One region of the Streptomyces sp. AM6-12 genome, then DNA from elsewhere that is predicted to be linked to it. Evidence: predicted binding sites of a transcription regulator. Region 1 holds the regulator's gene; the other holds the start of a gene.
What was found. The regulator HrcA, encoded in region 1, represses chaperone genes, less so after heat shock. The targets are predictions, from matches to a motif close to TTNGCACTCNGNNNNNCNGAGTGCNAA.
Positions count from the first base shown of each region.

Region 2: the regulator HrcA is predicted to act here: its motif matches at 1,106-1,132, upstream of groES (co-chaperone GroES).

Region 1 covers NZ_JBIQWN010000001.1:4,940,510-4,943,913, forward strand. Annotated here, with positions in the region: gene ACE4Q9_RS22390 (DUF3097 domain-containing protein) at 1-299, opposite strand, end outside; gene ACE4Q9_RS22395 (MBL fold metallo-hydrolase) at 368-1,090, opposite strand; gene hrcA (heat-inducible transcriptional repressor HrcA) at 1,264-2,280, shown strand; gene dnaJ (molecular chaperone DnaJ) at 2,281-3,404, shown strand, end outside.
Region 2 covers NZ_JBIQWN010000001.1:2,986,148-2,989,551, reverse strand. Annotated here, with positions in the region: gene ACE4Q9_RS13315 (polysaccharide deacetylase family protein) at 1-204, shown strand, start outside; gene ACE4Q9_RS13310 (hypothetical protein) at 338-961, shown strand; gene groES (co-chaperone GroES) at 1,279-1,587, shown strand; gene groL (chaperonin GroEL) at 1,713-3,344, shown strand.

The DNA.
Region 1 (3,404 bases):
GCGAAGGGTCGTACGAGCGTCACCACCCGGCCCTCCAGCAGGAAGCCGCGCGGCTCCAGCGGGAACACCCGGTGCTTGCCGAAGCGGTCCTCCAGCGTCACCGTGCCCGCCTCGCAGCGGATCACCGCCCCGCAGAACCCGGTACCGGGCTCCTCCACGACCAGCCCCGGCTCGGCGGGCACCTCCGGCACCGGCTGGGACTTCTTCCAGGGAGGGGTCAGGTCGGCGGAGTACCGGCGGGAGCGCGGGCCCGAAGGGCCCCCGTTGGAAGGGCGGTGGTGGGAGACGGGTGGGCGCATTCGGATGACGATAGGAGAAGCCGCGGGCGCGCGCTCACGACACGCCGGTAAGGCCGCGCGCGTGCGGCTCAGTTCACGCCGAACCGCGCGGCCAGCGCGTCCCGTTGGCGTCGTACGAACGCCGCGTCGACCACCGCCCCGTGACCGGGCACGTACAGCGCGTCCTCGCCGCCCAGCGCCAGCAGCCGGTCCAGCGCGTCCGGCCAGCGCGAGGGTACGGCGTCCGGGCCCGCCTGGGGCTCCCCGGACTCCTCCACCAGGTCCCCGCAGAACACCACCTCCGGCTCGCCCGGCACCAGAACCACCAGGTCATGAGCGGTATGGCCGGGGCCCACATTGGCCAGCAGCGCCTGGCGGCCACCGCCCAGCTCCAGGGTCCGCTCCCCGGAGACCAGGTGCCGCGGCGGCACCAGCGCCAGCGCCGCCTCCTCGGCCTCGTCCGCGGGCAGCCCGTGGCGGACCGCGTCGTACCGCAGCTCGTCCCGCCCGCGGCGGACCACCCCGTCCGCCCCCACCGCCGCGTACACCTCGGCCCCCGCGAACGCCGGAGTCCCGAAGACATGGTCGAAATGGACATGGGTCAGCGCGAGATGGGTCACACGTCCACCGGCGAGCACCTCGGCCGCGGACCGCAGCCGCGCCCCCTCCGCCAGGCTCGACCCGGCGTCCACCATCAGCGCCGTGTCCGCGCCCAGGACCAGCCCCGCCGTGCAGTCCCAGCCCGGCAGCCGGCACCGCCCCACCCCGGCGGTCAACCGCTCCCAGCCACCCTCTTCCCAAGTCACCGTCATACCGCGACGCTAGCCGCAGGAGCGGTCGCACGGGCACCGACCTTGCCCGGTGCGTACCCCACGGCCGTACACTGGGCCGGGGAACGCTGGCACTCGCATGCGAAGAGTGCCAAGACGGACACAAGAGGGACAGCCTCGCAAGTGAGGGGACGACGTGCTGGAGGTGCGCGCGAATGCTGAGTGAACGCAGGCTTCAGGTACTGCGCGCCATCGTCCAGGACTATGTCGGCACCGAGGAGCCCGTCGGGTCCAAGGCCCTGACCGAGCGGCACAACCTCGGTGTGTCCCCGGCGACCGTGCGCAATGACATGTCGGCCCTGGAGGACGAGGGGTACATCGCGCAGCCGCACACCAGCGCGGGGCGCATCCCCACCGACAAGGGCTACCGGCTGTTCGTCGACAAGCTCGCGGGCGTCAAGCCGATGACCGCGCCCGAGCGCCGCGCGATCCAGAACTTCCTCGACGGCGCCGTCGATCTCGACGACGTCGTGGCGCGTACGGTGCGGCTGCTCGCGCAGCTGACCCGGCAGGTCGCCGTCGTGCAGTACCCGTCCCTGACCCGGTCCACCGTGCGGCACGTGGAGCTGCTGGCGCTCGCCCCGGCGCGCGTGATGCTGGTGCTGATCACGGACACCGGCCGGGTCGAGCAGCGGATGGTCGACTGCCCGGCGCCGTTCGGCGAGGCGTCCCTCGCGGACCTGCGCGCGCGGCTCAACAGCCGGGTCGCCGGCCGCCGGTTCGCGGACGTGCCGAAGCTGGTCGAGGACCTGCCGGACGCCTTCGAACACGAGGATCGCGGTACGGTCTCCACGGTGCTCTCCACCCTTCTGGAGACACTGGTCGAGGAGAACGAGGAGCGGCTGATGATCGGCGGCACCGCCAATCTCACCCGCTTCGGACATGATTTCCCCCTCACGATCCGGCCCGTCCTGGAGGCCCTGGAGGAGCAGGTCGTGCTCCTCAAGCTCCTCGGCGAGGCGAAGGATCCGGGCATGACCGTGCGCATCGGGCACGAGATCGCCCACGAAGGACTCAACTCAACCTCCGTGGTGTCGGTGGGCTACGGTTCGGGCGGCGAGGCGGTTGCCAAGCTCGGCGTGGTCGGACCGACCCGCATGGACTATCCGGGAACGATGGGAGCGGTACGCGCAGTGGCACGGTACGTCGGACAGATCCTGGCGGAGTCGTAAGTGGCCACGGACTACTACGCCGTTCTCGGCGTGCGCCGCGACGCGTCGCAGGATGAGATCAAGAAGGCGTTCCGTCGGCTCGCGCGCGAGCTGCACCCGGACGTCAACCCCGATCCGAAGACCCAGGAGCGGTTCAAGGAGATCAACGCCGCTTACGAGGTGCTGTCGGACCCGCAGAAGAAGCAGGTCTACGACCTCGGCGGCGACCCCCTCTCGCAGTCCGGCGGCGCCGGCGCGGGCGGCTTCGGGGCCGGTGGCTTCGGCAACTTCTCCGACATCATGGACGCGTTCTTCGGCACGGCGTCGCAGCGCGGACCGCGCTCGCGCACCCGGCGCGGCCAGGACGCGATGATCCGGATCGAGGTCGAGCTGGACGAGGCGGCCTTCGGGACGACCAAGGACATCCAGGTCGACACCGCGGTCGTCTGCAACACCTGCAACGGCGAGGGCGCGGCTCCGGGCACGTCGGCGCAGACCTGCGACATGTGCCGCGGCCGCGGTGAGGTCTCGCAGGTCACCCGGTCCTTCCTGGGCCAGGTCATGACCTCGCGGCCGTGCCCCCAGTGCCAGGGCTTCGGGACCGTGGTGCCCACGCCGTGCCCGGAGTGCGCCGGTGACGGGCGGGTCCGCTCGCGGCGCACGCTGACCGTGAAGATCCCGGCCGGTGTCGACAACGGCACCCGGATCCAGCTCGCCGGCGAGGGCGAGGTCGGCCCCGGCGGCGGTCCGGCCGGTGACCTGTACGTGGAGATCCACGAGCTGCCGCACCCGCGCTTCCAGCGCCGCGGCGACGATCTGCACTGCACGGTGACGATCCCGATGACCGCGGCCGCCCTCGGCACCAAGGTGCCGCTGGAGACGCTGGACGGCATGGAGGAGATCGACATCCGGCCCGGCACCCAGTCCGGGCAGTCGATCCCGCTGCACAACCGGGGCGTCACGCATCTGCGGGGCGGCGGCCGGGGCGACCTGATCGTGCACGTCGAGGTGCAGACGCCGACGAAGCTCGATCCCGAGCAGGAGCGGCTGCTGCGCGAGCTGGCCAAGCTGCGCGGCGAGGAGCGCCCGCAGGGCCAGTTCCAGCCGGGTCAGCAGGGGCTGTTCTCGCGGCTGAAGGACGCGTT
Region 2 (3,404 bases), 2.0 Mb from region 1:
GCCCCGATCTGGAACGAGGAGGTGTACGTCGACCACTGGGAGTTCCGCGAGGACGACCAGCAGCTGCGCCGCGGCGACATCGTCCTCACCCATTTCCGGGGCCGCAGCGACTGGGACGGCACGATGGTCGACGACATGCGCCGCTTCCTGAACAAGGTGACCCGCGAGGGCTACGCGGTGGCCCGGCTGGAGGACTACCTGTGAACGGACCTCGGGGTCCGCGGCGGGGCAGTCGGTGAGACGGCCGGCTGGCCGGTGGTGAGGTGTACGGCCGGAAGGTGGTGCGAGGCGGATGGCCGGGCTGGTGAAGGCGGGACGCGGGGCGCGGAGGACACCGGTGAGACACGGGGCGTCGCGGCGGCCCGTCCTGCTGGTGGCCGGGGTGATGGCCCTGGCCCTGGTCCTCGCCGGGTGCGCCCAGCCCGTCGTACCCCTCGAACGCCTCGGCGAGAAGGCGGCGGAGGGAGTGCGCCCGCACGGACGCCCCCTCGCGGCGCCCCCGTCCGGCCGTGCCCTGCCCCCGGTCGTGGACCACGTCCGCACCCGCGACCGGGTCGTCTTCCTCACCTACGACGCCGACGACCGCGACCCCCGCTCCACCGCCGTGCCGCGCGAACCGCGCGTCCCGGTGAGCCGGTTCACCCCGGCGCGCGGAACCCTGGCGGGAGCGCCGTACGCCACCCAGCGCGCCACGCTCTGCGCCCACCGCGCCCGGCTCCTGCGCCCGCCGCGAGGCGCGTACGACCGCACGACCCTGCGCGCGGCCGCCGACTGCGGCGCCACCGCCGTCGTCCTGTGGCGCGTCACCCTCACCCCGGCGGGCCTCACCTACCCGCGGGGCCCGCACCACCTCCGCCGCGGCGACATCATCCGGCTGACCCCCGGCGCCCCCACGGCCGGCCTCTTGGCCACCATCCGCCGCCGAAACCTGACGCCGGCCCGCCTTGAGGACTACCTGTAGCCACGTCGGCCCGTCCGGCGCTTGAGGCCGGGGGTCGCAGGCCGATGGGGCTCTGGGGCGCGGCCCCAGGGAGCGGCACCACCGCCACCGACCCGCCTCCGAACGCCGCCGCACCCCCGATTTCGGCCGACGCGCCGCACGGCATTGGCACTCCGCTTGACCGAGTGCTAATCCCCGCCATAGTCTCGGGTCTGGCACTCCCCACTGGAGAGTGCCAACAACGCGACGGGCAGGTCCGGCACCCGCGACGACGGATCGACCTGGTCGCCACCTCAGACAGTTAACCCCGTGAGATCTCCGAAGGGGGAGGTCGGATCGTGACGACCGCCAGCTCCAAGGTTGCCATCAAGCCGCTCGAGGACCGCATCGTGGTCCAGCCGCTGGACGCCGAGCAGACCACGGCCTCTGGCCTGGTCATCCCGGACACCGCGAAGGAGAAGCCCCAGGAGGGCGCCGTCCTCGCCGTCGGTCCGGGTCGCTTCGAGAACGGCGAGCGCCTGCCGCTCGACGTCAAGGTCGGCGACGTCGTCCTGTACAGCAAGTACGGCGGCACCGAGGTGAAGTACAACGGCGACGAGTACCTCGTCCTCTCGGCTCGCGACGTGCTCGCGATCATCGAGAAGTAATTCACCCCGAGCGAACCTTTGCTCTGAACTGCGCCCCTGGCCCCCCGCAACCGATAACGAAGCCGGGCGCCCGGGGCGCAGTTCGTCTTTTTTCACCCACAGATTTCGAGAGGGCTCCCGCTGTCATGGCGAAGATCCTGAAGTTCGACGAGGACGCCCGTCGCGCCCTCGAGCGCGGCGTCAACAAGCTGGCCGACACGGTGAAGGTGACGATCGGCCCCAAGGGTCGCAACGTCGTCATCGACAAGAAGTTCGGCGCCCCCACCATCACCAATGACGGCGTCACCATCGCCCGCGAGGTCGAGATCGAGGACCCGTACGAGAACCTCGGCGCGCAGCTGGTGAAGGAGGTGGCGACCAAGACCAACGACATCGCTGGTGACGGCACCACCACCGCCACCGTGCTCGCTCAGGCGCTGGTGCGCGAGGGCCTGAAGAACGTCGCCGCCGGTGCCTCCCCGGCCGCCCTGAAGAAGGGCATCGACGCCGCCGTCAAGGCCGTCTCCGACGATCTGCTCGCCACGGCCCGCCCGATCGACGAGAAGTCCGACATCGCCGCCGTCGCCGCGCTGTCCGCCCAGGACCAGCAGGTCGGCGAGCTGATCGCCGAGGCCATGGACAAGGTCGGCAAGGACGGTGTCATCACCGTCGAGGAGTCCAACACCTTCGGTCTGGAGCTGGACTTCACCGAGGGCATGGCCTTCGACAAGGGCTACCTGTCGCCGTACTTCGTGACCGACCAGGAGCGTATGGAGGCCGTCCTCGACGACCCGTACATCCTGATCAACCAGGGCAAGATCTCCGCCATCGCGGACCTGCTGCCGCTGCTGGAGAAGGTCATCCAGGCCGGCTCCTCCAAGCCGCTGCTGATCATCGCCGAGGACGTCGAGGGCGAGGCCCTGTCGACCCTGGTCGTCAACAAGATCCGCGGCACCTTCAACGCCGTCGCGGTGAAGGCCCCCGGCTTCGGCGACCGCCGCAAGGCGATGCTCCAGGACATGGCCGTCCTCACCGGCGCCACCGTCATCTCCGAGGAGGTCGGCCTCAAGATCGACCAGGTCGGTCTCGAGGTGCTGGGCTCCGCCCGCCGCGTCACCGTCACCAAGGACGACACCACGATCGTCGAGGGTGCCGGCAAGGCCGAGGACCTGAACGGCCGCGTCGCGCAGATCAAGGCCGAGATCGAGAACACCGACTCCGACTGGGACCGCGAGAAGCTCCAGGAGCGCCTCGCGAAGCTGGCCGGCGGCGTGTGCGTGATCAAGGTCGGCGCCGCCACCGAGGTGGAGCTGAAGGAGAAGAAGCACCGTCTGGAGGACGCCATCTCCGCGACCCGCGCCGCGGTCGAGGAGGGCATCGTCTCCGGTGGTGGCTCCGCCCTGGTGCACGCCTCCAAGGTCCTCGAGGGCAACCTCGACAAGACCGGCGACGAGGCCACCGGTGTCGCCGTGGTCCGCAACGCGGTCGTCGAGCCGCTGCGCTGGATCGGCGAGAACGCCGGCCAGGAGGGCTACGTCATCGTCTCCAAGGTCAAGGACCTGGACAAGGGTCAGGGCTACAACGCCGCCACCGGCGAGTACGGCGACCTGATCAAGGCCGGCGTCATCGACCCGGTCAAGGTGACCCGCTCCGCCCTGGAGAACGCCGCCTCCATCGCCTCCCTGCTGCTCACGACCGAGACCTTGGTCGTCGAGAAGAAGGAAGAGGAGCCGGAGGCCGCCGCGGGCCACGGCCACAGCCACGGCCACGCCCACTGAGCCCCACCGCTCCGGCCGAAGGCCCGGCAACCCCTCAGGGGGCGCCGGGCCTTCGGCGTG